DNA from 3 places in the Rhodoligotrophos appendicifer genome. Region 2 is predicted to be linked to each of the others. Evidence: predicted binding sites of a transcription regulator. Region 2 holds the regulator's gene; each other region holds the start of a gene.
What was found. The regulator LexA, encoded in region 2, represses DNA repair genes until DNA is damaged. The targets are predictions, from matches to a motif close to TGTTCNNNNTGTGTTCNG.

Region 1 (10,336 bases), on a different contig from region 2:
GCGATCTTGTCGACGTCCATGTGCAGGGCCAGGGCTTGACCCGCTTCGTGGCCCAAGCCTTGAATGACGTTGAAAACACCGGCCGGACCGCCCGCTTCCATGAAAAGCCGCGCCATCAAGCTTGCACTATGAGGCGACTGTTCCGCCGGCTTGAGCACGACCGTGTTGCCTGCGGCGAGGGCGGGGGCCACCTTCCAGGCGGCCATCATCAAAGGATAGTTCCAGGGCGTGACGCAGCCCACCACACCCAGAGGCTGGCGCAAGATGTATTGCAGTTCGCTGGCTGCCGTGTTCGTCACCTGGCCGTCGATCTTATCGATCGTCTCGGCGAAATACTGAAAGGTGCTGGCCGAGCCCGGAACATCCGAATTGATCATGTCGGACACGGGCTTGCCCATGTCGAGGGTGTCCAGAAGCGCAAATTCCAACGCGTTCTCGCGAATGAGCTGGGCATAGCGATAGAGGATCTCCATGCGACTGCGCGGCGCCATGCGGGACCAGACCCCGCTCTTGAATGCCCGTCGCGCTGCTGCGACAGCCAGATCGACGTCCATGGCATCTCCGCGGGCGACCTCCGCCACGGTGGTGCCGTTGGCCGGGTTCACCTTTTCAAACTTGCCGCCCGCACTGGCCGAGACGAACTCCCCATTGATGAAGTGTCTCCCCTCGAATTTGACCTGGGCAGCCTGGTCGGCCCAAGCCTTGCGGTCCATTGTACTTATCTGGTCCATTTTCACAGCTCTGTCCCCATTACCCGAAGCCTCAAGAGGGCGGAACGATCTCGCGGCCCAGAAGCGGCCCTGCATCGGTTCTGCGTGTGTTGATCTTTGCCCCTCAGAGGTGTTTCTGTCTAGCAGGCTGCCCTGCATGGCAGGGCGCGGGATCGATTCCGCGACTTCGGAGGTTGTCGAAACGATCGTAAAGTTCGGAGGGTGAAGATGACAGTTGTCGCCACGGCAGGCCCAAGACGGATCGACGGGCGCATGAGAGGGATCCAGGGCGACAAGAACTGGGCCCTCTTCCTCGATCTGGATGGCACCCTGTTCGAATTGGCTCCCACCCCGGACGAGGTTCTTCCCGACCCCAGACTCAGCGCCTTGCTTAAGGAACTCGTGGCCGTCTTCGATGGGGCCGTCGCCATCGTCAGTGGTCGCGCGCTTTCCGACATCGACCGACTGCTTCCGCTGCATGAATTTCCTGCCGCCGGCCTGCATGGGCTGGAGCGGCGACAGGTCAGTGGCGCCGTGGAGGAGCTGCAGGTCGATCTCGAGGCGCTGAGCGCCGTGCGGGATCACCTTCACAGCTTCACACAGAGCCATCCCGACCTGCTGCTGGAGGACAAAGGCAAAGCGCTCGGCATGCATTACCGGCAGGCTCCGCATCTCGCCCAGGAGGTCCTGGACGTCACCAAGAAAGCGGTTGCTCCCTATTCGAAGACGCTGGGGCTTCAACCAGGAAAAATGGTGGTCGAGGTGAAGCCCCATGGGGCCAATAAAGGCAGCGCCATCGCGGCCTTCATGGAAGAGCCTCCCTTTTCCGGCAGGCGGCCGCTTATGGCGGGAGACGACATCACCGACGAGGATGCATTCGCCTTGGCCCGCAGCTTTGGGGGGTCGGCCATTCGCATCGGACAACCGTCACGGACATTGGCGCATGAGCGCCTCGACACGGTTCAGGATTTCCGGAAATGGCTGCAAGTGCTCGCCGCTGAGACGTCCTTGACGTGATCAACCTAAAGCTAACGTGATCAGGGCCAAAAGCCCTATCCAGGAGCCACGGCGAGCAGATCACGCTTGTTCGGTGTCAAACGACGCACGACGGCCTCATGGGTCTTTGTGAGCAGGGCGCGCATGTAATTCGTGCGCCAATTCTCGAGGTCATTGCTGCGCAACTTGGCCATCAAGGCAGAATGGCGGTCGATCCTCTCCTCGAGCTTCATGTCCAAGGCTTTGCGAATCGCGTGGGCCACGCCCTCGGCATCGTGAGGGTTGACGATCAATGCGGCGTCCAGCTCCTTTGCGGCACCCGCGAAGGAGGAGAGAACCAAAACGCCCGGATCCTGGGAGTTCTGGCAGGCCACATATTCCTTTGCGACGAGATTCATGCCATCGCGAAGAGGGGTAACCAAGCCCACGCTGGCCGCCCGGTAGAAGCCAAAGAGTGTCGACTGGGCAAATGACCTGCACAGATATTTCACAGGAACGCTATCGAATTCAGCATATTGTCCGTTGAGGCGGCCAACCGCTTCCTCCACGGCGCTGCGCAGCCGACGATACTCCGGCACCTGATCCCTGGAGGGAGGGGCAATCTGGAGAAACGAGACTTCGCGCAGCCGTTCCGGCCACAGCTCCAAGAACCGATGCACAGCTTCGATTCGCTGCAACAGGCCCTTTGTGTAGTCCAAGCGGTCAACCCCGATGACCAAGGCGCGATCCTGGAGGCTCTTGAGAATGCCCTGGGACTGCACAGAGCGGACCGTGCGGGCCGCTTGGGTTGAAATCGCCTCAACATCTACGCTGATCGGGAAGGCCCTGACGCGAAGGCGCGACGGCGAATTCTGACATTCATCGCCCGAGAAGCTGACATTGAGCTCCTTGCTGAGAAACTCACGCATGGACGTCGCGTCGTCCTCGGTCTGCGTTCCGATAAGATCGTAGGCCTGAAGGGACTCGGCCAATTCCTGGTGCACGGGAAGCGTGGACATCACCTGCCAGGGCGGGAAGGGGGTATGCAGGAAGAACCCAATCCGGTGGTGAGCGCCCAGCTCACGCAAGCGCTTGGCAAGCGGGAAGAGATGATAGTCATGGACCCAGATCACATCATCCGGGCGCAGCAGACCAAGAAGCTCCTCGGCAAAATGTCCGTTCACACGCTGATAGGCGCTGTAGTCATTGGATGAGTACTGAACTAAATCGGTGCGATAATGCAGCAGGGGCCAGAGGGCGCTGTTGGCAAAGCCCGCATAAAAACCGGTAAAATCATGCTTCTTGATATCAATGGTGGCACGAGTGATCTGACCATGTTCTTCAATCTGCGGCGGCCCCGGCGTATGATCGACGACCTCTCCGCTCCATCCGAACCAGATCCCGCCATGGTCGCCGAGAGCAGCCTTCAGAGCCGTCGCTAGGCCTCCCGTGTCGGCTTTGTCCTTCCCAAAGCTCGCAACTCGATTGGAAACCACTATCAGCCGCGGCATTGGCTATTCCCATGTTGACGAACCGCCCAGGAATTCTAGGCTGACACGATAACTCCGAGGACGCTACCTCCGTTCCGCCTAAAAGCGTGCTTTATTACAAAATATTTCCTAATTTTTGCACTGCAGCGTTGAGCAATGTTGCAGCGCACGGGGCGGCTGCACAAAAGGTGGGACGGTGGCGGTTCGGAGTGATCCTGCAGATCATGCGATCCCTCGCGATTCGCCACGAGACGGGCTTTCCCGTGGAGCCGTCAGCCCTTATGAGTCAGCAAAGGCGACGGGAGTGATCACGGACATGACGATGATTTCAGCGATGGCCGACCCCGCACGGCTTCCCCCCTCGCTGTGGGCTGCCACTGCGGCACCGGCTCTCGAACTGCCCTCCTTGGCGGGCGAGAAACGCGCCAATATCTGCGTGATCGGCGGGGGGTTCACCGGCTTGGCGGCTTCGCTCGCAGCGGCAAAGGCCGGCGCGACGGTGATCCTGCTCGAAGCCAGTGAACCGGGCTGGGGCGCCTCAGGCCGAAATGGCGGCCAAGTCATTCCCGGATTCAAATGGGATCCGGACGACATCCTCAAAGCCTTCGGGCCCAGTCAGGGTGAGAAAATCATCGCCTTCGGGGCGGCCTCGGCAGATGTCGTGTTTCAGCTCATCAAGGATTACGGCATCGACTGCGCCGCCAGCCGACGCGGCTGGCTGCAGGCCGTGCATTCGCGAAAGATGATTCCCACCGTTCAGTCGCGGGTGGAGCAGTGGCAGGCGAGGGGGCAGCCAGTCGAGTTTCTCGATGCGTCCGAAACGCGTCGCCTGAGCGGCACGGGCGCCTATGAGGGGGCGTTGCTGGACCGGCGGGGGGGCGTACTCAATCCTCTGAGCTATGCCCGCGGACTGGCGCGTGCCGCGATCTCGGAAGGTGTGGACATCTACATGTCGTCCCCTGCGGTCGCGGTGGAGCGACAGGGCCAAGGCTGGCTCACCAAAACCGCACAGGGTCGCGTCGTGTCCGACAAGATCATCCTGTGTACCAATGGCTATGGGCGAGACCTGCTGCCGCATCTGGAGCGGACAGTCATTCCCGTCGCCAGCTTCATCGTGGCGACGAAGCCCTTGTCAGGAAATGTCGCATCCTCAATCCTTCCCGACGGACAGGGGACTTCGGATACGCGCCGTCTCCTCCTCTATTGTCGCAAAGATCCCGCGGGGCGGCTCGTCGTCGGGGGCAGGGGCCGCTTTGCCGATCCCGTCTCGCCGGCAGATTTCGCCCATGTGGAGAAAGCGACCCGGAGCCTTTTTCCGCAATTGGGATCCGTCCCCTTCGAGTTCCGATGGTCCGGGAGGGTGGCCGTCACCGTCAACCATTTTCCGCATGTGATCGAGCCCGAACCCGGCCTCATCGGGGTGATGGGCTATAATGGCAGGGGGGTGGCCATGGCGTCCGCCTTGGGCGGGGCCACGGGTACATACGCCGCCAATGGCGATGCGGCGTCGCTTCCCATCCCCCTCAGCAAAACGAGAGAAATTCCCTTCTACGGGCTGAGACGAGCCTATGTCGCGGCGGCCTCAGCCTGGTATCGCGGACTGGACGCCCTCAACCTGCCCTGAGGTGGTGCGGAACCCTCTAGAGATGCATTTTTGGAATAGAACTACTTCAGGTTGACGCGCGGGTGAAGTTTCGGCATGGTGGGTGGGCGACGTGATCCGCTCTCATCCTTCGAGGCGGAGAACAGGACCGGGTGCCATTCCTCTCTCCCCAATCGGCGGCTGCTTCTTGCAATGCCCCTCAGGCTGGCACCCGGAACCTTCCCACTTGTTGTTGAAAACTCTTGCCGCAAAGGCCGACAATCGTCGGAAAATCCCTCCTGGACAGGCAGCCGCGCCCCAGATAGCGCTTGCTTTGGAACAAAAAAAGTACATATGTAGAACGAATTGGTGATGAGCCCCCGTTGCACCGCTTGGAGCCATATGGAATAAGGGATAGAACATGTCAAAACCGGACCTGCGCGTCATCGAGAACGGGGCTATGGACAAACAGAAGGCACTAGAAGCGGCCCTGGGGCAAATTGAGCGCCATTTCGGCAAGGGCTCGATCATGAAGCTCGGCCAGGGCGACAAGGCCGTGGAGACCGAGGTGGTCTCGACCGGATCGCTGGGGCTCGACATCGCCCTGGGCATCGGTGGTCTGCCGAGGGGCCGCGTGGTCGAAATTTTCGGTCCCGAATCCTCCGGAAAGACAACGCTTGCGCTGCAGACCATCGCCGAAGCTCAAAAGCGCGGCGGCATCTGCGCCTTCATCGATGCCGAGCATGCGCTCGACCCCATCTATGCGCGCAAGCTGGGCGTCAAGCTCGACGAGTTGCTGATCTCGCAGCCCGATACCGGAGAACAGGCGCTCGAAATCTGCGACACGCTGGTTCGGTCGGGGGCCGTGGAGGTCCTCGTGATCGATTCGGTCGCGGCCCTGACGCCAAAGGCCGAACTCGAGGGCGAAATGGGTGACAGCCTTCCCGGCTCGCAGGCCCGGCTGATGAGCCAGGCTTTGCGGAAGCTCACGGGTTCCATCTCCAAATCCAACTGCATGGTCATCTTCATCAATCAGATTCGCATGAAGATCGGCATCATGTTCGGCAATCCGGAAACCACGACCGGGGGAAATGCCCTGAAATTCTACGCTTCGGTGCGGCTGGACATCCGGCGCATCGGCGCGATCAAGGATCGGGAGAACATCGTCGGCAACCAGACGCGCGTGAAGGTCGTCAAGAACAAGCTTGCGCCTCCCTTCAAGCAGGTCGAATTCGACATCATGTATGGAGAGGGCATCTCCAAGAACGGGGAATTGCTGGATCTGGGCGTGACCGCGGGAATCGTCGAGAAATCGGGATCCTGGTTCTCTTACAATTCCGACCGCATCGGCCAGGGCCGCGAGAACGCGAAAAGCTTCCTGAAGGCCAATCCCGATATCGCCGCCTCGATCGAGCGCGCCATTCGCAGCAATGCAGGGCTCGTGGCCTCCTCCCTGTTGTTGGGCAGCGAGGAGACTGAAGAGCTCGCCGCGGAATGACCCGGGGCCTGCCCTCGCGGTGGGCCGGTCGCTGTCGCTCCGGATGGCTGTCGCTCCAGACAGGTCCCGGCGCGACGTGGTGCGGGAATTTGTCCGGTGGCGGGTGAGGGAGAGAGCCTCGCTCAGGTGGATACACGCGGTTCCCTGCCGCTTGGAGCTCAAGCTTCTTTGAGCTCAAGCTTCGCGTTCGAGCTGTGCCGCCGCAAGGTGTGCGGCGGTGGGGTGCTCAGGGCGTGGCGCGCAAGGCGTGTCTCGCAAGGCGTGTCCCGGTCTGGCCGGCGATAAAGAGGCTTGTTTGGCCGTGCGGGCGAAAGGCGCCAAGCGTTTGATGGTTCCGACGCTGCAGAGTTTGCCGAGCCGCAAAGCCCGTGAGGGCGGTTCCGCCGAGGCGGTGCCTCTGAGGCTGTGCCTCCGAGCCCGTGCCTCCGAGCCTGTGCCCATGAGCACTCTGCCCCCTCCGGCAGTCTCCGAGGCGGTGCCTCCGAGGCAATGTCCCGAGGTGGCGCGTCTGAGGCGATGCCCCCGAGGGCGATCTCCCTCGAGGGTTGTGTCCCTGTCGGCCGGCCCCGATGGCGTGCTCCCGAGGCAGTTCCGCCGAGGGAGTGCCTCCGAGGCAAGGCCCCGTGGGGGCGCCTCCGAGGGCCATGCCCCCTGAACAGAAGCCCGAGGGATTGCCCCGAGCCTCTGTGACTTTACTCCGAGGTCCGTTGCAGGCTGCGTTCGGCCATGAAGCGGTCGAACTCCTCCTGATCGCGGGCCGCACGAAGTCGCTCCACATGCGCGGCAAAGGCCTGCTGCTCTTCCTCAAGACGGTGCAGGGTCGCGCGCCTGTAGTCGTCGAAGGCCTGGTTGCCGGAGCTGGGGGAGGCTGGCATGAACCCATAGAAGGGGCGCTTACGACAGGTGATCTCATCCCAGGCATTTCTCAGCTGGCCATCCACGTTGCCGCCCCATAGGATGTAGGCGGCCAAGGCTATCCCCAACGGCCACCAGACGATGAATCCCAAGACAAGGGCGGCAATGCTCAAGGGGGTCCACCGGCGTCCGCTCGTCTTCGTGAGTGTCATTTAAGGGCCTCCATGCTAGGCCTAAAATATGGGATATCGGGGGCGGTCTTCAAGATCCGCGGCAGAGAGTTTGGAGGGCAAGATGCATCCGGAACGTCCAGAAATCCCCAGCTTCGACGACATTCAGCGCGCGGCCGTGCGCATTCAGGGGCAGGCGATCCGGACACCCCTGCTCAATTCGCCGAAACTCGACGAGCGGCTGGGCTTTAGGCTGTTCGTCAAGGCGGAGGTTCTGCAACGGACCGGATCGTTCAAGTTCCGGGGCGCCTATAACAGCGTGTCGCAGCTGAGCCAGGGCGGCACGGCCAAGGGCATCGTGGCGTTCTCATCGGGCAATCACGGACAGGGTGTCGCTGCGGCGGCGCAGCTCTGCGGATTGCCGGCGGTGATCGTCATGCCGGCCGATTCCCCCCCGATAAAGCTCCGGAATACAGCCTCCTACGGCGCCGAGGTCGTGACCTTCGACCGGGCCAGGGAAGACCGGGTGGCCATCGCCGCAACGCTCGCAGAACAGCGCAACGCCGTGATCGTTCCGCCTTTCGACGACCCGCAGATCATCTCCGGACAGGGGACGGTGGGCCTCGAAATCGCCGATCAGGCCGAGGCGGAGGGGATCAGCATCGACCATGTGGTGGTCCCGGCCAGCGGCGGCGGTCTCGTGGCCGGCATCTCGCTGGCCCTGGAGCACCGCTCGCCGCACACGAAGATCTGGTGTGCGGAGCCGGAGGGCTTCGACGATCATGCGCGCTCGCTGACGGCAGGCTCGCGGCAGCAGAATGCACAGGCCACCGGCTCGATCTGCGATGCCCTCATGTCGCGGGAGCCAGGGGCACTCACCTTCGCCATCAACAGGCTGAGGCTTGCCGGCGGCCTCGTCGCCAATGACGACGAGGTACGCTCAGCCATGGGGGTGGCCTTCGACATGCTCAAGCTGGTGATCGAGCCGGGCGGCGCCGTCGCGCTGGCCGCGGTGCTGTCGGGAAAGCTCAACGCGGAGCCCGGGCAGGCCGTGGTCGTGGTCGCCTCGGGAGGCAATGTCGACCGGGACAGTTTCGCCGCCGCGATCAACGGCTGATCGCAAGGCCCGGCAGACCAGAGGGGGTCGCACCGGGCCAGACCCTACGCCGACGGGCGTCACCGCTGCCGACGGAGGAGGCGGCGGCGCGACCAGCGGCATGAGTCGGTCTTCAGGAATGGGGGCGCGGTGCACAGCAGAATGGCCGGCGCATAGGCTCGAGCCGGGGCGGCAGCCGTCCTCGACGATGCGCCGTTTTCGGTCGCAAGCCGTCCTCCACGGCACGCCTAACGTGATGCAGGCGTCCGCGACTGAACGCCCGTGCGCGGTCGCAAGCCGTCCTCTGCGGCTCACCAACCGTGATGCAAGCCGTCCTCTACGGCACGCCGCGTGCGATGCAGGCCTCCGCGACGGAATGTCGTGCTTGGGTGCACGTCGTCCTCCACGGCACGCCGTACTCGATTGCGACCGTCCTCGTCGACGAAAAGGCCGTGCTCGGTTGCTCGACGTTCTTCACTCGCGCTGACCTTGAAGGCGCGGCGACGCCACTGCGTCCTGTCGTTCCTGGAGGGCTCCGGCCTCGTGCCCAGCAGGGTGAGGCGCCGTCCGACCTTGGTGTCGAGCAGCTGCAGAGCCCGTGTCGGCGGGCGGTCCGCTCTTGCTGCGCCTGTCATGTCCATGGGCGGCTCAGGGGTATTCCTCCGCGGGGGGCAGGTCCCCTCGTCCAGTCATCAGGGTCGCGTTCCTCTGCGGGCCCCGAGATCGCGAATCGCCGAGGGCTGCGGGGACATTTTGCCGTCCTTGACGCGCTCCGTCGCCGGCTTCGGATCGCTGAGATCGGGTGGTCGTGCGGCCATCGAGGGTACAGACGCGACAATCGGGACTCTTTTGCCGGTCCCAATCGTATTCCAGCGCCCTTCAAGGGTGTCGTCGATGACCCTCCGATCGTGCGGGCACTCTTGTGCCGGCGTCGCTCCGCGGCGCAGTCAACGGCCGCTGCTCGACCGACCTCATCTGGGTTTCGGTCTCCGACCTCAGGGGAGCTTCTTTTAGCGGTCGGTGGCGACCAGGCTGAGGGGCTCGTCCTCGTCGGGACGAGAGCCCGCGCCAGGGGTGCGGATGATGACGATGCGGCCTGCCTGATCGGAGGACGGGGCGGACTCCTCCCGGTCGCGGACGAATTTCGAGACAGGTGCAGGGCTGGGCACGCGGGACACTGCGTTCGTCCGTTCCGGGACGGTGTGCTCCCCGCCCATGGCCTGTTCGAGGGCCTGGAAGAGGACAGCGCCGCGGCGCATGGCCTGAACCACCCCATGATGGTGCTTGGAAAGGAGGGTGAGGCGATCGAGGGCCTGGGCCAAGCGGCCCCGGATCTCGCCGAGCCCCGATGCACGCGTCACATCTGCGACATGCGTCTCGGCTGCAGCGGCACCCGGCGTTCCGGGTCCAGGAACATCCGTGTCGCGAGGGAGTTCGACGGTTCTCGATCCCTCGGCGCTTTCGGTCGCCACGGCATCGTGGACACTGCGCATTGTTGCAATCAGGGCGTCCATGAGGGCGCTCGCCTCGCTGAGGCGCCGGTCGAGGACGCCCGCGGGATTGCGGCGCGCCAGCACCCGGTCGGCGTCACTGCCGGAGGTCGCCAGCAGGGCAGCGATGTCGTGGCCCGCCTCGGCCATCAGCAGGCGCAGGCGCTCAGGTGCGCCGGCCCCCTCCAGAGAAGGAAGGAATTCGACGGATTGGGCGCTCACCACCCGCTCCAGCCGCTTGATGGCATCGAGCAGGATGCGGGTGTCGGCCGACCGGTTGCGGCGGGCATATTCGGAGAGGAACCAGCGACCGCGGGCGGTCTCCATGACCGCACTCTCGATCAGCCCGTAATCCTCCTCGCGGAGCGGCGCCAATCTGCCCCCTTCACTCATACGCGACCCCGTCCAACCGGCGTTACCCCTTGCTCGCAAGGACTATCGCGGAGAATGGTTGAGGAAGGGTTGCAGAA
Region 2 (10,336 bases):
ATCTTCTGGCTGGGATCTTCGATCATTTCCTTCCACTGGGCGATCCAGCCCACCGTGCGGGCGACCGCGAACAGCACCGTGAACATGGATGTCGGGAAACCCAGCGCCTTCAGCGTGATCCCCGAATAGAAATCGATGTTTGGATAGAGCTTCTTCTCGATGAAATACTCGTCATGCAGCGCGAGCTGTTCGAGTTCCTTGGCCACGTCGAACAGCGGGTCATCCTTGATCCCGAGCGCGTCCAGGACCTCGTGAGTGGTCTGCTGCATGATCTTCGCGCGCGGATCATAATTCTTGTAGACCCGGTGCCCGAAGCCCATCAGCCGGAACGGATCGTTCTTGTCCTTGGCCTTTTCGATGAATTTCGGGATGTTTTCGGGATGCCCGATCTCCATCAGCATGTTCAGCGCCGCCTCGTTGGCTCCGCCATGGGCCGGCCCCCACAGGCAGGCGATGCCGGCGGCGATGCAGGCGAAGGGATTGGCCCCTGACGATCCCGCCAGGCGCACGGTGGAGGTCGAGGCGTTCTGCTCGTGATCGGCATGCAGGATGAAGATCCGGTCGATCGCCCGCGCCAGAACCTTGTTCTGCTTGTAGGGCTCGCAGGGGACGCCGAAACACATGTAATGGAAGTTGGAGGCGTAATCGAGGTCGTTGCGCGGATACATGAAGGGCTGGCCGACCGAATACTTATACGCCATGGCGGCGATGGTCGGCATCTTCGCGATCATGCGCCGGCTGGCGACTTCCCGTTGCCAGGGATCATGGATGTCGGTTGAATCATGGTAGAAGGCGGCGAGGGCGCCGACCACGCCGACCATGATCGCCATGGGATGCGCATCGCGGCGGAATCCGGAGAAGAACCGGTTCATCTGCTCATGCAGCATGGTGTGATAGGTGATCGCCGTCTCGAACTCCGTCCGCTGCGCCGGATTGGGAAGGTCCCCATAGAGCAGCAGGTAGCAGGTCTCGAGAAAATCGCCCTGCTCGGCGAGTTCGTCGATCGGATAGCCGCGATACAGCAGGACGCCCTCGTCCCCATCGATATAGGTGATCTTGGATTCGCAGCTGGCCGTCGAGGTGAAGCCGGGATCATAGGTGAAATTGCCGGTATCGGCATAGAGCGACGAGATGTTGATCACGTCAGGCCCGATCGTGCCCTTGCGGACCGGCAGATCTCTGGTCTGTCCGTTGATCGTCAGGCTGGCGGTCGGGTTCTTGACGTGCTCGTCCATGGCTCGTGCCCTTTGTCATTTCCGGATATGATACGGAGGATCGGAGAAAGAGTGCATTGCCGCAAGCAGACAAATCACTCCGACACTTCACCGTGACGGCGCCCGTATCCGTCTTCGCTACTCCAATCCGCAGATTGCCGCAAGCTCTGGCAACCGTGGAATTTTGCCTAGATTTTAGGCAGGTACGACTTGATCTCGCAACCGTCCTAAAGCCTCGTCCCGTCCCAGCACCCAGAGCACGTCGAAGATCCCCGGCGAGATATTCGACCCCGTCAGCGCCGCCCGCAAGGGCTGCGCGACCTTGCCGAGTTTCACCTGGCGTTCCTCCGCCACTGCCCTGACCGCCGCCTCCAGGCACGGAACCTCCCAGTCCGGCAGCGCCTCCAGCGCAGGCACCAGAGCTGCGATCAAGCGCCGAGCCTCGTCGTCCAGCAACTCGGCCGCCTTGTCGTTCAGCGGCAGAGGTCGCTCTGCAAACAGAAAATAGGCGTTTGCAGCGAGTTCTACCAGGGTCTTTGCCCGTTCTTTGAGACCGGGCATGGCCGCCAGCAGCTTGCCCCGCAGCGAGGTGTCGAGCTTGGCCAGCATGGCCTCTCCGCCCGCGGCATGGGGCAGAAAGGCGATCAGGGCCTCGAGCAGGGCGGCATCGTCCATGTGCCGGATGTAATGCCCATTGATGCTTTCGAGCTTGGCGAAATCGAACCGCGCCGGCGATCGGCCGACGGCGCCGAGCCCGAACCACTCGACCATCTGCTCTGTGGAAAAGATCTCGTCATCGCCGTGGCTCCACCCGAGCCGCACGAGATAGTTGCGCATGGCCTCCGGCAGATATCCCATGTCCCGATAGGCCTCGACTCCCAGCGCCCCGTGGCGCTTGGAGAGCTTCGCACCATCGGGTCCGTGGATCAGCGGGATATGCGAGAAGCTCGGCACCGTCCAGCCCATGGCGGCGTAGATATGGCTTTGCCGGGCGGCATTGGTCAGGTGATCGTCACCGCGGATGATATGGGTGATCGCCATGTCGTGGTCGTCCACCACCACCGACAGCATATAGGTGGGTGTGCCGTCGGACCGCAGCAGCACCAGATCATCCATGTCGCTATTCGGGAAGACCACGCGGCCCTGCACCTGATCGTCGATGACCGTCTCCCCTGAGAGCGGCGCCCTGAGGCGGATCACGGGTTTCACGCCTGCGGGAGCCTCGCTGGCATCGCGATCGCGCCACCGGCCATCATAGCGCGGCGCCCGTCCCTCGGCGCGGGCCTTGTCCCGCATCTCCGCCAGCTCCTCTTGGCTGGCATAGCAGAAATAGGCGCAGCCCCTGCGCATCATCTCGTGTGCGACTTCCTGGTGGCGGTCGACCCGCTTCGACTGAAACACCGGCGCCTCGTCCCAGTCGAGGCCGAGCCATTCGAGGCCGGCGAAGATCGCCGAGATGGCCTGGTCCGTCGACCGTTCCCGATCCGTGTCCTCGATCCGCAGCAGCATCTTGCCGCCGGTGTGGCGGGCATAGAGCCAGTTGAACAGGGCGGTGCGTGCGCCCCCGATATGGAGGTAGCCGGTGGGCGAGGGGGCAAAACGCGTAATGACGCTTGTGGACATGTGAAGATCCGACGGTGCAGGAGCAGGGGAAGCAGAATAGCATGTTTGGGAGGGGCCCTTACCATGAGCCGGGTGACTTTCCAAATTTCACGCGGCACGGCACGGGCGCGCCAACTCATCGCACGCCGCGGGGGCTTTCGTGTCGACTGAGACCTCATCGACCTCAGGATGGCACCGTCCTTTCGGGTGGCATTGGCCTCCCTGGCGGCAGGGGCGGCGCTGGGATCGCGTCGCCGAATTCATCCGCCGTTTGCCATCCTGGGACGGGAGGATCCTGACCGATGCGCTGCGCCGCGAGCGCGCCGGGACAATTCTCTGGTGCCCCGTCTTTCTGGGCCTTGGCATTGCCGGCTTCTTCGCTCTGGATGAGGATCCCGGGCTTCTGGTTTTAGGCCTCGCTGGCCTGCTCACGGCGAGCTGCATCGCGGTTTCCCTGATCTGGCATCGGGTGGCGACCCCGGCCTTCCTCCTCGCCTGCCTCGGCATCGGCTTCGCCATGGCCTTCATGCGCAGCGCGGCCTTGGACACGCCCTTATTGCTGTGGCCGACCGCCACCGTTCAGGTGACGGGAGACGTGAAGCTCGTGGAGGGCGAGCCCGGTCGTCGGCGGATGGCCATTCTCGACATCGTCCAGATCGAGGGATTGAGGGCCAATCCGGCACCGGCGCGCATCCGGATCGCTGTCGGCCGCAATGGCGCAGCCCTCCGTCCCGGCGATCGCGTGAGCCTGTCCGCGAAGCTCTTTCCCTTGCCGCGGCCGACCGTGCCCGGGGGGTACGATTACGGTCGCAGCCTCTGGTTCGAGGGCGTCGGGGCGACGGGAATAGGTTATGGCGAGATCCAGACCATTCCGCACGACCCATTATTCGGCCAACGCCTCCGCATCGCCATCGAGACTCTTCGCGGCAGCATCGCCGCAGCGATCCGGACGGTTCTTCCCGGCCCCAGCGGCGGCATGGCCGTGGCCCTGGTGATCGGCGATCGCAGTGGCATCCCGAAGGACGTGACCACAGCCTTCCGCATCTCCGGCCTGTCCCATGTGATCTCCATTTCCGGCCTGCATATGAGCCTGATCGCAGGCACCACCTTCTGGCTCGTCCGCGCCCTCCTGTCCCTGTGGCCCGCGCTGACGATCCGCCTTCCCGTCAAGAAGATCGCGGCGACGGCGGCCCTGGTCACCGCCTCGGGCTATTTCCTGATCTCCGGCTTCGATGTCGCCACCCAGCGCTCCTTCGTGATGATCGCCATCATGTTCTTCGCCATCTTGCTGGATCGTCCTGCGATCTCCATGCGCAATGTGGCCCTGGCCGCCATCCTGGTTTTGATCCTCGCCCCCGAGGCGGTCCTCTCGGTGAGCTTTCAGCTGTCCTTTCTGGCGGTCATGGCCCTGGTGGCCATGTTCGCAGCCTTGTATGAAAACCGCTCGAGCGACGAGACGGGCTCGGGCCCAAAAACGCCGGTCGGCGCCTCCGTGCGGTTTGCCCAAAGAGCGACCGGTGCGGCCGTCATGACGACCTTGACCGCCGGCCTGGCGACGGCACCGGTGGCCGCCTATCACTTCCAGCGCCTGGCCTCATACTCTTTGCTCGCCAATCTTCTGGCGACGCCCGTGATCGGCATCCTCATCATGCCGATGCTGCTGCTGAGCCTGGTCTTGATGCCCTTTGGTCTCCATGACTGGCCCTTATGGTCGGCAGGGATCGGAATCGACCTGCTCATCGGCATCGCCCGATGGGTCTCCTCCCTGCCGGGAGCGGAAGGCATCGTCCCCGCCATGCCTCTGTCGGCCATCATGATGATCAGCGCTGGAGCCCTGGTGCTCCTGCTGTGCCGCACGGGGCTGCGTTATACGGGCATCGGGATCGCCGTGGCCGGTTTTGCTGTCGCAGCCTTTCCTTCCCACCCGGCCATGGTGATCGACGGGGAGGGCAAAGTGGTCGCCCTTCGCAATTCCGAAGGCCTCCTTGTGCTCAGCGACGCCCGCAAGGCGACGTTCGCGGCCCGACAATGGCTGGCGCGCGACGGCGACGCGGCCTCTCCCGCTGCAGCGGCACGTCGATCGGGATTTGCCTGCGATGCCCAGGCCTGCGTCGGCACCCTGGAGGAAGTCCTGCCCGTATCCGTCGTCAAGTCTCGCGCGGCCCTGGACGAGGAATGCCGGCGGGCTGCCATCCTCATTACCGACTTCCCCGTCGACCGGCCCTGTGCGACGCCGAAGATCGTGATCGACCGTCGAGCCCTGATGCGCAGCGGTGCCCATCAGCTTGATTTGGACGGCGACGGCCGGCTTCGGGTGAAAACGGTACGAAGCGAAAGCGGCAACCGTCCCTGGGTGATCGAGGCCCAGCGCGCCAAGCGCCGGTAACGCCCGCGCCAAGCGCCGGTAAGCCCTGGGGCGAGCCCTCCAAGATTCAAACCAGCGCGGCCGAGCCCCGTGGACCGTGCGGCCAAGGGAGCGCCCGTCGCCACCAAGGCCCGCGGCGGGTGCTGCTCAGGCCCAGGGCGCGCGCGGAAGGCCCACGGCGAGAGCAGCTGAAGACCCACCCGGCACCGCCAATCCTCGTGGACCGAGCCGTCTACGGCGTACCCGCAGCAACCGAGGCCCGCGGCGAGTTCTGCTCAGGCCCACGGCGCGCGTGGCAAAGGTCGATATTGAGCGCGGCCGATAGTCCCGCCTACGGGCGCCAAGCCGTGGGACCAGTGCCGTGAAAGTCCATGCCCACACCCTTGAGACCGCGGCGAGCGAAGCTCAGGCCCCGCGACCAGCATCGCTTAGCCAGGGGAACCGAACCGGTCAACGATGGGAGCAGCGTTTTGAAACTGCTGGCAAGTTGTCTGAAACCCGACCCGGCCATCCCGCGCCCGAGACGTGAAGGGATGATCGACGCCGGCTTGGAGAACCAGGTCGGTGGTGACGACGGGGCGCTGAGGCCGCTGAGGCCGCCAGGACGCTGGAGGCGCAGTCAAGCGTCCTTCAAGACGGACGATCCGCAAATCCGCAAGGCTACGCAAACGCCAACCGCAGGCAAGGCGAACCGCTGGGAACGACAGCGCACCGGCAATGACAGCGCACCGGCTTTCACAGCGCACCGGCTTTCACAGCGCACCGGCCACGCTAACGTACCGGCCACGCGAAGGCCCGGCATCACGAACCACCGGCACAGCGAACGCGCCGCTGTCGACGATTCACCGTTGGCTCCGCCGCCAAAAAACGGCAGCGCAGCGGAGAGGCGTTGCGGAGCATCGGCAGGCTTCGTTGGCCGCCTCTCAGCCCCCCAGCCGCTTCTCAATACCGGCGGATGAGGCCGATGAGCTTGCCTTGGATCTTCACGCGATCCGGACCGAAGATGCGCGTTTCATAGGCCGGGTTGGCGGCTTCCAGCGCGATCGAATCGCCTTTACGGCGGAGGCGCTTCAGGGTGGCTTCCTCGCGGTCGACGAGCGCGACGACGATTTCACCGTTATTAGCCTGATCAGCGCGTCGGATCAGCACCGTGTCCCCATCGAGAATGCCGGCCTCGATCATGGAATCGCCTTTGACCTCGAGGGCGAAATGCTCCCCGGGGCTGAGCATGTCGGCCGGGACGCTGATATTATGGGTGTGATCCTGGATGGCATCGATGGGCACGCCGGCCGCGATGCGTCCCATCACCGGCACGATCGCGGGCTCGGCCCTGCCAGTGTCGCCCGCGGCCATGGGGCGGATCTTGCCCAGGGACCCTTCAATGATATTCGGATTGAATCGCCGCTGCGGCGCCGACGCAAGTCCGCCATTATAGGATTCGGGCAGGCGCACGACCTCGAGCGCCCGAGCCCGGTGCGGCAGTCTGCGAATGAATCCGCGCTCCTCGAGAGCGGTGATCAGCCGGTGAATGCCCGATTTGGAGCGCAGGTCGAGCGCCTCTTTCATCTCCTCGAACGATGGCGGCACGCCGGCCTCCTTCAGTCGCTCGTGGATGAACATCAGCAGCTCGTGTTGCTTGCGCGTCAGCATATCGGATCGGCCTACTTTTGGCCCGGAGCCGCAAGCCTCTTTTCGAGGCCCGACTCAAGGGAGAACAAAGACGAAACCTTTATAGGCGTTCTATATATGTTCAGCAAGGTTAAAGCAGGATTAAGGACGCCCGATCACTCAAGCTCCCGCAGGACGGCAAGTGCTCGGTCGGCTTCGCCGCGGAACACAGCCGTGGCTCAGAGGCTCTTCAGTTGAAGACTTTGTAGATGAACTGGGCGATGTCGCTCTCGAGCGGGAAGGAGAGCATGCCCATGACCGAATAGCCCAGCAGCCAGGGCATCAGATAGAAGCGGATCATGAAGAAGAACCACGCCACGTAGAGCGGCACCAGCGGGTCCACAAGGAAAGCGGGGGTGATGGGGCGGAAGACGCGCAGCAGGGGATTTGTGGCCCGCACGAACACCCGCATGAAGAAGAATTCGGAATCCTCCCGCAGGAAGAGGTTCATGGCGGCCCGGCCGATCAGCGTCCACATGACGAGACCGAGGACATAGTCCACCACGATGACCCAGAGCGGGTGGATGGTGATGAGGTGTTCCAAGGATCCCCGCCTCAAGATGCAAGCGGGGGGCGGGATCAGATCCCGCCCCCCATGTCATTGCATAAAGCCGTTTAGTGTCCGGCTGCAAGCATTGTGCGGCCGCCGGGGATCCGGACCTCGTCGACCATGTCCTGGATCTCCTTGGACGGCACTCGCGTCATCAGCGAGACCGCGACCATGGCGACCAGGCTGACGGCCATGCCGACGATGCCGAAGCGGACGTCGTCGATGCCGAGCCAGGGCGTCATGATCTTGTTGAAGACCAGATACAGATAGAGCGATCCGGCGACGAAGCCGCCGACCATGCCGGCGATCGCCCCTGGAGCATTCGCCCGCTTCCACCAGATGCCGAGCACAAGGGGGAAGAACAGTCCCGAGCAGGCGAAGTCGAAGGCCCAGGCCACGGCGCCCAGGATCCCGGTGAGCTTGAGCGAAGCGATGAACGCCGCCGCGGCTCCGATGAAGAGCAGCAGCACGCGGGCAACAATCAGGCGCCGGCGCGTGTCGGCCTTGGGATCGATGATCTTGTAGTAGAGATCATGCGACAGTGCGTTGGCGATGGCGAGCAGCAGCCCGTCCGCGGTCGACATGGCGGCCGCAAGGCCACCCGCGGCCACGAGGCCCGAGATCACATAGGGAAGGCCGGCAATTTCAGGCGTGGCGAGCACGACGATGTCGGGCCGCATGAAGAACTCGTTCAGCTGCACGATGCCGTCGCCATTCTGGTCGACGACCGCGAGCATGCCGACGGAGCTCCAATGCTTCACCCATTCGAGGTTCGAGACGTCGGCGAAGGCTTTGCCGATGACCGAGGTTGCCAAGGTGGGATCCAGAAGCTGCAGCTTCGTCAGCGTGGCCAGGGCCGGCGCCGAGAAATAGAGCAGGAAGATGAACAGGAGCGACCAGCCGACCGAGCGGCGGGCTGAGCGGACCGTTGGCGTTGTGAAGTAGCGCATGAGGATATGCGGCAGCGAAGCGGTGCCCGCCATCATGCAGATCGCCAGTGAGACCATGGCCCAGCCATTGCCCGCTGGGTTGTTCTGCGGGTTCACCAGGACCGACAGGCCGGGGATGGGTTGCGCCGCCGGTGCCAGGCCGTACTGGGCCTCCAGCTCGGTGATCCGGGCGAGGGCACCGCCATAGTTGAAATGCGGGATGATGCCGAAATCCTGGCGGTTCGACATCCAGATGATGGGCACCAGATAGGCGATGATCAGCACGATATACTGCGCAACCTGGGTCCAGGTCACGCCGCGCATCCCGCCCAGCATGGAGCAGATGAAGATGCCGAGCAGGCCCAGCCAGACGCCGAGTTCGAAGGGGATGCCGAGCGTCTGTGCGGCGATCGTCCCGGTGGCGTTGATCTGTGCCGTCACATAGGTGAAGGACGCGACCACGAGGATGATTACTGCGCAGAGGCGCGCGGTATTGCCGCCATAGCGGGTCCCGACGAAGTCCGGCACGGTGTAGCAGCCGAACTTGCGCAGATAGGGTGCCATGAGGGAGTTGACGAGCACATAGCCGCCCGTCCATCCGACGATATATCCAAGATAGGGATAGCCGCCGAAATAGACCCCGCCCGCGAGGGCCACGAAGGAGGCGCCGGACATCCAGTCCGCCGCTGTGGCCATGCCGTTATAGAGTGCGGGGACTTCCCGGCCGGCCACGTAATAGGCATCCACTTCCGCAGTGCGCGACAGCCAGCCGATGATGGCATAGATGGCGATGGTGAACAGCAGGAAGCCGACGCCGATGACTTCGGCGCCGACGCCGAGACTTTCCAGGACCGCCATGAAGGCGAAGAAAATCAGAAACCCGACTGTATAAAGAGTATAGACCAACCCAAGGTTGTCTATGAACCGCTTGTCGCGGACTGCTTCCTCATTGTTGTTAGCCATTGGTCCGCCCCCCTATTCGATTCCGAATTCGTCATCGATGCGATCCTGCATCCAGTTCTGGATCCAGATCAGTGCGACGAAGGCGATGAGCGATCCCTGTACGCTCATGTAGTAACCCAGAGGAAATCCGAGAAAACTAAAGGAATTTAGGGACGCAGCGTTCCAGGGAATGATGATTCCGAAAAGCGCCCACAGCGCGAGGACGACATAGGTCAAGTTTCTGGTCTTGATCCAGTGGCGATCCATGGCACCAGTGTCTGTACTGGACATGTAATGTTCCTCCCCTCTCTCAAATGCAAATGTGTTCCCTGCATTTCGAGGCCCGCTTCCTAAGTGGAATCGGTACCTGCACAATGATTACAAGCGGATTTCAATTGCGCAAATAAGCCTATCGTAGCATTCCATTGTTGTTTTCGATGTTTCATCTGGAGCCATGAAGCAAATCCCGGCCCAATTGATCGACGCTGCCAGGTGGGTGATAGATCTCGCAGCCGGATTCTCGTCGCGCCACGACACGGCACCCATCGACACGGTTCAGCGCCTCTTTCACTTCGCCAGCACCCGCTCGGCTCTGGTCACCCAGAAGAAGCTCTATGGCTATCTGAAGGAGCGCATGGGGATGGGCTATCCGAAGATGTTCGAAGACGAGGTCTTCAGCGTCTCCATCCGGATCGCCAACATGAACATCTTCGCGGCGTCCTTGTCCGACCTGACCATCCATGCGGTGGCCCATGTGGCGCCCTCGCGGAGCGAGGCGCCGGCCCGCGATCCGATGGCCCGTGCCTGCTACCGGTCAGGGCTCGCCGACAACAGCGAGAGCGTACAGGATCTGGATGCACCTCGGGCATGGACGGCGGCGTTCGAGCAGCGCCTGGCGGAAACCCATTGGGAGAACATCGCCGCCGGCGCCAGCGCCTTCACGCACAGCCCCAAGGCCCTGGTGGAATGGGCGCCCATCGCGGAAGATCTGAAGAAATACGACCGTGAGATCGTCGAGAGCTCGATGCGCTTCGCCTGGAACGAGATCCGCGAGGATTTCCGCAAC
Region 3 (10,336 bases), on a different contig from region 2:
CGCGCAGCCCAAGCGCTGCTCAACGCCGCTAATGCTCTCGAAGATGAGATATTGAAGACGCCGCCGACCACTATCGCCGGTGTGCAAGCCTTACTCGCAGACCTGTTTGACGAAGCAGAAGCTTGGCTGGCCTTTGATGGGGCAGAGAACTACCCCTGGTTCGATGTGTGGCTCGGGGTGAGCGCTGCGTGTGAAGCTTGCCGCGAAATGCTGCCTCGGGACAACCCGGTTCTGGCGTCTCTTCAATTTTCCCAGGCCGCAGCCTTCTGCGACAATTACGGGGCGTTCGATACTGCTTGGCAGCTTCGGTCTTTGATTAAAGGGCTCAGCCATCTCCAAGAGACTGCGCGCGCCACCACACCCAGTCTGCATAGCATTTTAGACGTCATGGGGCGCCCGGCGCTTAAACTCGTATCGCCCGTGCGCGAAGCAGTCGCCTAACGAAGCTACTTCCATGGCGCTCGGCTAACAGCCGGGCGCTTTTCTTTTGCCTGCAAGCCACACGAGGGGATGAAATGCACCGTGATCCTGTTGTTGATTTGAGCGGCTATTGGGAGGCCGCCGTTGCTGAAATGGTCAGCGGACCCGGCATGCTCCATAAGGCGGCACAGACGCGTATACACGACACTCATCGGGCCTTGGTTCGAGCTGCTCCCATATACCCGGATGGAATAGTCCTTAAGCTGATCCACGCGGCAGGTTTGGTTTCTTCACTGCCCTCGCCCGTCTGCCGCAGCGCTGCTGTTCAGATAGATCGCATTGCGCAACGACTAATCCGCAACGAACCGAAGCGGCGAACACACGTCGACCTCTCGAACATCCTTCACCGGATCAAGCCGGCGGCGCGCCAGCGTGATCAGATGTTCAGAGCAGCGCCCTTTGTCTTCACAACGGTTGGCGAAGACGCAGTCACCGAGCTAGAGATCCTCATCGAGGCAATCAAGGAACTCTACCACTACGGCAACATCGAGCCGGCGTCAGATGCCTAGGCCGCGAAAAATAAAGCCGGTTGATCCCTTCCTCGCTGCACAGGACGCCTTCAATCAAGCATTGCCGCAGCTTCTCCACATCGAGACACTGGAGGACCCGCAACGCGAAATCGAAGCAATAGTTGAGCTTTACAAAGCCTATGTTAGGGCCATCCCTAATTCGCGGCAGGGCTTTGCCGCTAAGGTAGATCAAGCCGCAAACTTAATCGCGAAGATGGGCGGCGGCTATCAAAGAGATTTGGCGAATCGACTCGATCGCGTCTACGGGTGCATGGACAAGCGGGTCTGTACCGATGGCGATTTGAAGCTTGTCGAAAATACAATCGGCTGGATCAGGCGTATGGCTCCGATCCGCGATCAGGTATATGGCGCTATCCCCCAGATCAATGAAACTGTCGGCGCTGACGCCTTGATCGTGCTCAAGCGTCTACGGCGCTATTTGCGGCAGGCCAAGAAAGACGGAACGATGCGCAAGAAATCGACCACGCCGCCATGGAGCAAGGGCCGGAACTTGGTCGCCGAAAAGTCAGCAAAAGCGGCGAAGGAATTAGCGTTCTCAAAGAGCCGAAAGCGTATCAGATAAGCGCCAATGATGACCCAGTGATGACCGAGAGCTTTCTCGGCAGATCCAGCTACCCCTTAACTATCTGATTTTTTTGGCGTCCCCGGCACGATTCGAACGTGCGACCCTCAGATTAGGAATCTGATGCTCTATCCTGCTGAGCTACGGGGACCAGCCGCAATGCTTATACCTGTAAAAATCATCGAGCAAAACCTTCGTGTGGCTTGCATCGGGCACGACAAGAGCGGTGCCTCTCTGTAGATTCCGGCTCATGATGGACTTGCTTCGCCGCCCGATACTGATGCTGGCCTCGATCGCATGCACGTCGCTGGGGAGCGCCCATGCTGTGCTGCAAGCGGAGGAGGTGTGCGGGCAGCCGCGCGAGACCGCGACCATCGCCAAAGTCCGGGGGATGGAGCAGATCACACTCGCCGATGGCCGGACCGTGCGGCTGGCCGCCATCGAGCCTCCCCATGCGCGGCCCTCCCCCGGCCGAGGCGCCCGTGCCATCGAGCGCGCCGCCGACACTCTGCTGCAGGATAGTCTTGTGGGCTCCAAGGTGACATTGTCGGGGACCAAGACCCCGGATCGGCATGGCCGGCTGGTCGTGCAGGTGGCGACAGAGGATGGGTCCTGGATCCAGAAAATGCTCGTCGCGCAGGGGCTCGTGCGCGTGATGCCGCTTGTGGGGCAGACCGACTGCGTCGGTGAGCTGCTCGCAGCAGAGGCCAATGCCCGGGCGCGCGGTCAGGGCTTGTGGGCGCTGAGCGAGTTCGCACCCCGATCAGCGGAGGGGACACGCGCCCTGCTCGAGCGACTTGACCGGTATGAGATCGTCGCGGGTACGATCCGCGACGTGTCGAGCACGAAGAGGCTCACCTATCTCAACTTCGGTGACGACTGGCGGACCGACTTCACCGTAGCGCTCACGGCGGACGCTCGAGAGGATCTGGAGCGGCGGGGTTTCACCATGGAAAGCTTGGCGGGCCGTCCGATCCGCGTGCGCGGGTTCATCGAGCGCAGAAACGGTCCCATGGTCACGGTCGACGTCGCCGAGCAGGTAGAGTTCGTCCCGAAACAATAAGAGCGCGGCATCGATGCCGCGCTCAATTTCATCCAATCCGTAAAGAAACCGTCAGGCCGCTTCCTCGGTGGCGTCTTCCGCCTCGCCTTCGGCTTCGACCTCGGCTTCGGTGCCCTTCAAGCGCTTCGGGCTCGTCAGAAGCAAATTCTCGATTTCCTTAACGGCGGTGGGTTCATCAAGAACTTTAACGGCGGCAACTTCGCGGGCCATGCGATCCAAGGCTGCTTCGTAAAGCTGACGCTCGCTGTAGGATTGCTCCGGCTGGCGGTCGGAGCGGAACAGGTCGCGCACGACTTCGGCGACAGCAATGATATCGCCAGAATTGATCTTTGCTTCGTATTCCTGAGCGCGACGGCTCCACATCGTGCGGCGAACACGGGCACGGCCCTTCAACGTCTTCAGCGCCTGCTCGATCTTATCCTGATCCGACAGCTTGCGCATGCCGACGGCTTCGCATTTTCCCGTGGGGACGCGGAGACGCATTTTCTCACGATCGAAGTCGATGACGTAGAGCTCGAGCTTCGCGCCGGCGATCTCTTGCTCCTCGATATCGACGATCTTGCCTACGCCATGCGCAGGATAGACCACAAATTCGTTGGTCTTGAACTTAAGACCCGCTTTTTTTTGTGTTGCTGCCATACTCTCCACCATCTCCGCCGCCCTGAACACCGTTCGCGGACCCAGATGCTTATCGCGCTGCGACTTTCGACGTAGCCCGACGAGAACAAGCCTTTCGCTGCTACAACGCATCGAACCCGCACGCCCGCGCGGCGCGAAGGAATAAAGGCCGTCAACGCTCTCCCGCCTCCTTGACCTGTCCTCTTTTACGCCGTAGTCGTGCAACGAAACCGATCGAAGCCTGTGGCGAAAAAAATCCGAGCCAGGGGAGAGCTCGGCGTGTTCCTGGGTAGTTAATGTCTAACTGTTGAAAACAATAGCATAATCGCGGGGCAATTTGAAGCCCCGTCCCGATGATGCCTTAATCAGCGTTAACCTTCGGCCCTGGCGGTCCAAAGTGGTTGCTGCTTGGCCGTGCAGGCCGATTCGTTCCGTACTAAACCCGTTAAAACGTCAGGCGCAATCGCTCAAGCACAAAGCCTGCGGCGTTCAGTCACCCTCTCCCGGTTCCGCGGAAAAATACTTCTCGAACTTGTCCGCCTCGCCGTCAAAGTCCGCCGCATCCGGCGGGGCGTCCTTCTTTGCCGTGATGTTCGGCCATCTGCTCGCATAGTCCGCGTTTACACCGAGCCACTTCTCCAGTCCCGGCTCCGTGTCCGGCTTGATCGCCTCCGCCGGGCATTCCGGCTCACAGACCCCGCAATCGATACATTCGTCCGGGTGGATCACCAGCATGTTCTCACCCTCGTAGAAGCAGTCCACAGGACAGACTTCCACGCAATCCATGTATTTGCATTTGATGCAGTTGTCGGTGACGACGTAAGTCATCCTTGGCTCCGGAGGTCCCTAAATCCAGTTGGGTAACAAGAAGCGAATCTCCCTGCTTTAGGGCAGAGATCGGCAGTCTGCGCAAGGATGTTTAAAGCGTTGCGTCGGTCAGGCGCAACTCCCGTCTCCAGACGCGGCATCACCCTTCGCCCGGTGCGGCCGGCCGCGTCAGATCCTCATAGAGAAGCTGGGCCTCACTCGGGGGTCCACGACGTTCACCGATGCCGACAATTCTGATGATTCGGATATTGCGGGGAAAAGCGAGCGTCAGCACATCTCCCTCGCCGACCATTTGGCTCGTCTTCGTCACGCGCTCCCTATTCACTCTGACGCGCCCACGCTCCACCAGCTCCGTCGCAGCGGTCCGCGTCTTGACCATCCGTGCATAGACAAGCCATTTGTCGATGCGCTGACCCATGGATCATTGGCCGGTCTTACGCTTCTGCAGCAACTCCGCTTTGAGGGCGCCCAAAACTGCAAACGGGGAATCCGCGCGAACCGACTCCTCGCGCCTCTGCCGGGCCGCGTGGCGCTCGTCTTGGCGCGGCTTGTCCGGCCTTTCATGTCGCGGTTTCTCCGGCCGGCCTCCCTCATGCCTCGGCTTTTCATGCCGCGACGGATCATTGCGGTTTCGCTCCGGACGCGGGCCTCGCGCTTCGCGGGGCCGGTCACCCTCCTGCCGGGGATGAGCACCGCCCGCACGCTTCTCCGCGCCAGGCCGTTCCTGCTGCTGGCGCCTGGCGTCCCTGCGGCCGCCGCCTTCCGCGCGCTTGAACGGACCCGCATCCTTTGGCCACCAGACCTCGAGGACGGTGGGTTCCAGGGGCTTCGCTGGCACATCGATCGGCGCGTCTACGGAGGGGTCGACGACGCCTGCGTCCGAGGCAGCTGCCGGGGGCGACGACTCGATCCCCTCCGGTTCCTGATGGGCCTCGACAGCCGAAGGGGTCACATCGCCCTCGATCGCCGTCGCTGCAGCGGGCGTCTCGGGCTTCGTCTCACCATCGGCATTCTCAGCCTCACCCTGCTCCGGGGCAGCGTTGGGAGTGGCCTCGACAGCGGAAGGCTCGGCACCTTCCCCATTCTCCGCCAGGATCTCTGCCGGTGCTTCCGCCAGGAGCTCTGCCGGCGCCTCAGTGATCGCCTCGCTCCCGAACTGCTCAGCCACCGGTGCTTCGTCGGGTAAAGGTGTCTCACTCGATGCCGCTGTTTCCGGCACTTCCGGAGGCGATGGTTCGATCACCCGGTTCTCACATCGGAACCCCAGCGTCCGGAGAATGCTGGCAAACTCCTCGCCGGAACATCCGACCAGCGACATCATATCGGGGACCACGGTGAAACCGCCGCCTTCGACCGAGCCGTTGGGACGCGTGTCGCCATCGAATTGGGGCCGCCAAAACACACGCGGCCTGATCACGTCGGCGAGACGTTCCAGCATGTCGATGCGAACGGCACGAGTGCCGCAGACCCGGAAGCCGACGGCTCTGTAGAAACCCTTCGGCGTCGATTGATCGAAGGCGACCGACGTCAAGCCCTGGGTGGGGGGCTCAGGCAATTTATCCAGGTCGAGACGCCCCGCCTGCTGTTCCGTCAAGGCCCAGAGGAGCAGCTTCAGTTCCATCGCCGCCGGCTTCAGCAGCAGGGGCATGAAGATGTTGAAGGCTCCGAAGCGAATACCGTAGTTCCGCAGTCCGGCCCGCGCGGCCTGGTCGAGCTGCTTGACGTCGTCCTTGACCTCTTCCCGGCTCAGAACGCCCAGCTGCTCCACGAGGCGGAAGGCGAGCCCCCGGGCAAGCCCCTCCAGATCCTGAGCCGATTCCAGCTGCACCAGCGGCTTCAAGACCTCGCCGATGCGATATTCCACGAACTGCTCCAGCCGCTTCTGCACGGCTTCCCGATCGGCACCGGAGAGCTGCTCGTCGGCGATCAGTTCGACCTGAGGCTTCAGAACGCTGCGACCGGCGACGAGGCGGGCAATGCGGGTATCGCGCCAGCGGATCGAGCCCTCCCGTCCCAGAGCAAAGACTTCGACCCTGTCTTCCACGAGCTGCTTCGCACGGTCTGCAATCTCCGCGGCTACGGCCTGCATGGAAGCAGCCCGCAACGTCCGTCCTTCAGAGGCATCGCTGCTCGTATCCGGAATGAAATGAAAACCCTTGATCTGTCCGACGAAGACACCCTCGACGAGGATCTCGCCGCCCGTGTCGACCGAAGAGGCCAGTCGATCCTTCTCCCTCAACCGCTTCATCAGAACGCTGGTGCGGCGGTCGATGAACCGCTGTGAGAGACGTTCGTGGAGAGCATCCGAGAGCCGGTCCTCGGTGGCCCGAGCCTTTTCCCGCCAGCCATCGGCATCTTCCAGCCAATCGCTGCGATTGGCGATGAAGGTCCAGGTGCGCACATGCGCGATCCGGGTCGCGAGAGTGTCGATGTCGCCCTCGACATTGTCGGCCTGCTTCAGCTGCCCCTCGAACCAGTCCGCAGGGATCTTGCCTTCGGCGGAGGTCAGGAAGCCGTAGACCCGACCCACCAGATTTGCATGTTCGTTGCCGGTGATGTTGCGATAGTCCGGGATCTGGCAGACTTCCCAGAGCTTCGTGACCGCCTCCCTCCCCTTTGCCGCGTTCCTGACATCGGGGTCGTTGGCCAGCTGTTCCAGGGCCAGCTGGTCGGCACCCGACTGCGCCCGCATCAGCCCTGCGATGGAGGGTGCCTCAGCAAGGCTTCGCATCAGGGACTCCACAGTGGAGAAATCAAGCTCACGATTGCGCCACTGGATGTATTTGATCGACTCGAAATTGTGATTCTCGATGCGATCGATGATCTCCCGGGAGAAGGGATCCACCTCTCCTGTGACGCCAAAGGTCCCATCATTCATGTGCCGCCCCGCGCGGCCAGCGATCTGGGCAAGCTCCGCCGGCGTCAGGTCACGGAAGTTGAACCCGTCAAACTTCCTCGCTTGAGCGAAGGCGATGTGGTCCACATCCATATTGAGGCCCATGCCGATCGCATCGGTGGCCACGAGAAAGTCGACGTCACCGGATTCGTAGAGGGCGACCTGCGCATTGCGGGTTCGAGGCGACAGCGCACCGAGAACGACGGCGGCGCCACCCCGCTGCCGACGGATCAGTTCGGCGATGCTGTAGACCTGATCTGCCGAGAACGCGACCACAGCGCTGCGTGGCGGCAGGCGCGTAATTTTTTTGCTGCCGGAGAAGCTCAACTTAGAGAAGCGCGGTCGGGTGATGTAATTCGTGCCCGGCAGGAGGCGCTCGATCATCGGCCGCATCGTGCTGGAGCCGAGGAGCATCGTCTCCTGGCTGCCGCGGCGATGCAGGATCCGATCCGTGAAGATGTGGCCGCGGTCGAGGTCCGCGGCAAGCTGCACCTCGTCGATCGCCAGGAAGTCAACCTGAAGCTCGGGCGGCATGGCCTCCACCGTGCACACCCAGAAGCGAGGGGAGCTGGGGACGATCTTCTCCTCCCCGGTCACCAGCGCAACGGCCTGTTCTCCGACCTTGGCGCGAACCTTGTCATAAACTTCGCGGGCCAGGAGCCGGAGGGGCAGGCCGATCATGCCGGTCTCGTAGCCCAGCATGCGCTCAACGGCGAGATGGGTCTTGCCTGTATTCGTGGGACCGAGAACCGCGGTGATGGTTTTCATTTCAGATGCTTTGCTTCAGCCTTGGAAGGATCTTGAGTGAGCGTATGCACGGGCAGATAAGGTCAAGAGAGCCTGAAGGGCAAGCAGCCTCTGCGGAAAAGCGGTCCACATTGCAGCGGCCGTGCGCCATGGAGCGGGAGAGAAGAGGCCGCTGCGGGCACGATCGGGCTTCCAATCTTCATCTTTGGAACGCGGTGAGAACAAAACTCGTCCGAATCGGTGACTCCATCGATCTTCCTCATTTGTTCACTTGAAGATTCATGAGATTTCCGCCGATTCAGCTGATCTGGATAGTCTAGTCACTGGATGGGAGCAGCCATGATTCATGTCGATTCCGGAACCCCAAGGTTAACAGAGAGTCAATAGGCTTAATTCTTCGTTTCAACACAAGAGGGCTGCTTCCACAGCGGTTTTAATAAACCGAAACAAACCAGAACAGAGGGTGCCCGAATCGGCGATTCTTCGGTATTCAGGATCTGTTCTTTACCAGATATCGGCAAATCAGGATCTCCGCCCGCTAGATGTGCCATGCCGCAAGGGAACGGCGCGGCACGCACCGCCGCTGACGCTCCTTCACTTTAACGAATTTGCCTCACAATGGGACACTCACCGACTGACCAAAGATTGGCTGTTCAGGGGCCGGCCATCGATGCTCGCCGTCCGGGCGATGATCTTCACGTCGGTGTCCTTGATTTTTCCCCTGGCGGCGACGGGAAGCAAAATGTCGCGGCCCAGAGCAGGGACCGGCACTTCGGCAAACCAGATGGTGTAGGTCGGCGGATTGGCCGAGTATCGCTTCATCTTCTTCTTGGACAGCCCTGCAACCGGAAGATACTGGACCTCACATTTGTGAACTGGCCCTCGATAGACGCCGCCGTCATCCCCCTCGAAGGTCGTCTTGCCGAGATGGGAAAAAGCGAGGTCGAACACTTCCCTGCCATTATAAACCCTGTGGCTGCCTGAGCAGGGCGAGTCCGACGCCGTCAGCGTCGCGCTCAGGACCGCGCTGAGGGGATCTGCGAGTGCGGGCGTCACCACATCGTCCAGGTCCTGGGCACGATCTTCATCGATCTTGAAGCTCCGATCGACATCGATCCTCGCATCGCTCCAGGAGAGCTTTGCGCTCCCGAGTTCCTTGCCCGATTTTTCATTGTAGATGAAATGGGCCGGGCGGGCGGTGGCGTCGGCCAAGGCTCCCTGTGCCGACATGGTCATCTGTTCATCCACGAAGAAGCCGATCACGCCGGTGGTCCCGGCGGTCGCTTCAGCGGTGTAGCGCGTGGGAGACAATTGGAAGTCGATGCCGATATCGTAGACGGTGGTATTCCGGGAGATCACGTCAAAGCGCAGGGAAATCTTTTCCGAGGGCTCAGCTGTGGCGATCGACACGAATGGCAGCATACCCAAGAACAGGCCGCCGATGGCGATGCTGAAAGCGCGTCCGGTCTGTGCGGTGGGGCGGTCTAACTTCATCGTCCATCCATCACTGTCATTCTGCTCAAGCGCATGTGCTAACCAGGGAGCGGAAGGTCAAGACACACCCCTGTCTTTCACATTCTCATTTCAGCCCATGAATGCGGGCTGAATATGGCTGCCGACTTGACTTGGCCCGGGATCGCGCCTTATAGCATCGCATCCTTATGGCAGGCGCCTTGGGCGCCATGAGCTCGTTTGTCCTCTGGGACCGGCTCTTCATTGCAGAACAACCGGAGCAGAGTAATGTCCCGCCGTTGCGAACTAACCGGGAAAGGCGTGCAGAGTGGCAACAATGTCAGTCACGCCAACAATAAGAGCCGTCGCCGGTTCCTCCCGAATCTGTGCAGCGTTCATCTGATGAGCGAGCAGCTGAACCAGTCCTACCGCTTCCGGGTCAGCGCGAGCGCCTTGAAGGCGGTCGAACACCGTGGCGGACTGGATGCATTCCTGCTGAAGGCTCGCGACCTCGAGCTGTCGCTGCATGCACGCCGGCTGAAGCGTCAGATCAAGAAAAAGACTGACTCTGCGGCTGCGGCCACTGCAGCTGCGACGCCAGAGACTGCTGCCCCAGCATCCTGACGGCAGACCTCGGGAGGCAGGAGCGATGGCCGCTTTACGGCAATCCGCGACCCAGCTGATTGTTCCGGTGGCGGCCATGGTCGCCGTCGTCGCCGCCTCCAATGTTCTGGTCCAATACCCGTTCACGCCTTTCGGGCTGGGCGAGCTTCTGACCTGGGGCGCGTTCACCTATCCGCTGAGCTTTTTCGTCACTGAACTGACGAACCGCCGCTTCGGCCCAGAGCGCGCGCGGCATGTGGTCTATGTCGGCTTCGGCCTTGCCGTGCTGCTGTCGATCCTTCTGGCGACGCCGCGGATCGCCCTGGCGTCGGGCACGGCGTTTCTCTGTGCGCAATTGCTGGACGTTCTGGTGTTCAACCGGCTCCGGCGCGAGGCCTGGTGGAAGCCACCGCTGGTTTCATCGGTGATGGGCTCGTTGCTCGATACCGTGATCTTCTTTTCACTTGCGTTCGCAGCGACCGGCCTGCCCCTGGCGGTTTATGGCATCGGCTCCGCAAGCCTTGAACTCCCCATATGGGTCGGATGGGCATTCGGCG

Region 1: recA (recombinase RecA) is a predicted target of LexA. The motif match lies at 5,093-5,110, and genes of this name have one in related genera.
Region 3: FKM97_RS03640 (helicase-related protein) is a predicted target of LexA. The motif match lies at 7,931-7,948, and genes of this name have one in related genera.

Annotation. Positions count from the first base shown of each region.
Region 1 covers NZ_VHKL01000003.1:296,431-306,766, reverse strand. Annotated here, with positions in the region: gene FKM97_RS08415 (aldehyde dehydrogenase) at 1-731, opposite strand, end outside; gene otsB (trehalose-phosphatase) at 939-1,727, shown strand; gene FKM97_RS08405 (alpha,alpha-trehalose-phosphate synthase (UDP-forming)) at 1,763-3,196, opposite strand; gene FKM97_RS08400 (NAD(P)/FAD-dependent oxidoreductase) at 3,492-4,799, shown strand; gene recA (recombinase RecA) at 5,179-6,255, shown strand; gene FKM97_RS08390 (DUF2852 domain-containing protein) at 6,948-7,322, opposite strand; gene FKM97_RS08385 (threonine ammonia-lyase) at 7,405-8,397, shown strand; gene FKM97_RS08380 (hypothetical protein) at 8,688-9,017, opposite strand; gene FKM97_RS08375 (hypothetical protein) at 9,387-10,259, opposite strand.
Region 2 covers NZ_VHKL01000005.1:404,710-415,045, forward strand. Annotated here, with positions in the region: gene gltA (citrate synthase) at 1-1,235, opposite strand, end outside; gene gltX (glutamate--tRNA ligase) at 1,410-2,837, opposite strand; gene FKM97_RS13775 (ComEC/Rec2 family competence protein) at 2,977-5,202, shown strand; gene lexA (transcriptional repressor LexA) at 6,124-6,831, opposite strand; gene FKM97_RS13785 (YggT family protein) at 7,040-7,393, opposite strand; gene FKM97_RS13790 (sodium:solute symporter family protein) at 7,465-9,291, opposite strand; gene FKM97_RS13795 (DUF4212 domain-containing protein) at 9,304-9,561, opposite strand; gene FKM97_RS13800 (hypothetical protein) at 9,725-10,336, shown strand, end outside.
Region 3 covers NZ_VHKL01000001.1:765,009-775,344, reverse strand. Annotated here, with positions in the region: gene FKM97_RS03680 (hypothetical protein) at 1-441, shown strand, start outside; gene FKM97_RS03675 (hypothetical protein) at 516-989, shown strand; gene FKM97_RS03670 (hypothetical protein) at 982-1,572, shown strand; tRNA gene FKM97_RS03665 (tRNA-Arg) at 1,647-1,723, opposite strand; gene FKM97_RS03660 (thermonuclease family protein) at 1,823-2,635, shown strand; gene FKM97_RS03655 (CarD family transcriptional regulator) at 2,687-3,478, opposite strand; gene fdxA (ferredoxin FdxA) at 3,743-4,081, opposite strand; gene FKM97_RS03645 (RNA-binding S4 domain-containing protein) at 4,221-4,499, opposite strand; gene FKM97_RS03640 (helicase-related protein) at 4,503-7,745, opposite strand; gene FKM97_RS03635 (DUF3108 domain-containing protein) at 8,352-9,218, opposite strand; gene rpmB (50S ribosomal protein L28) at 9,465-9,800, shown strand; gene FKM97_RS03625 (queuosine precursor transporter) at 9,826-10,336, shown strand, end outside.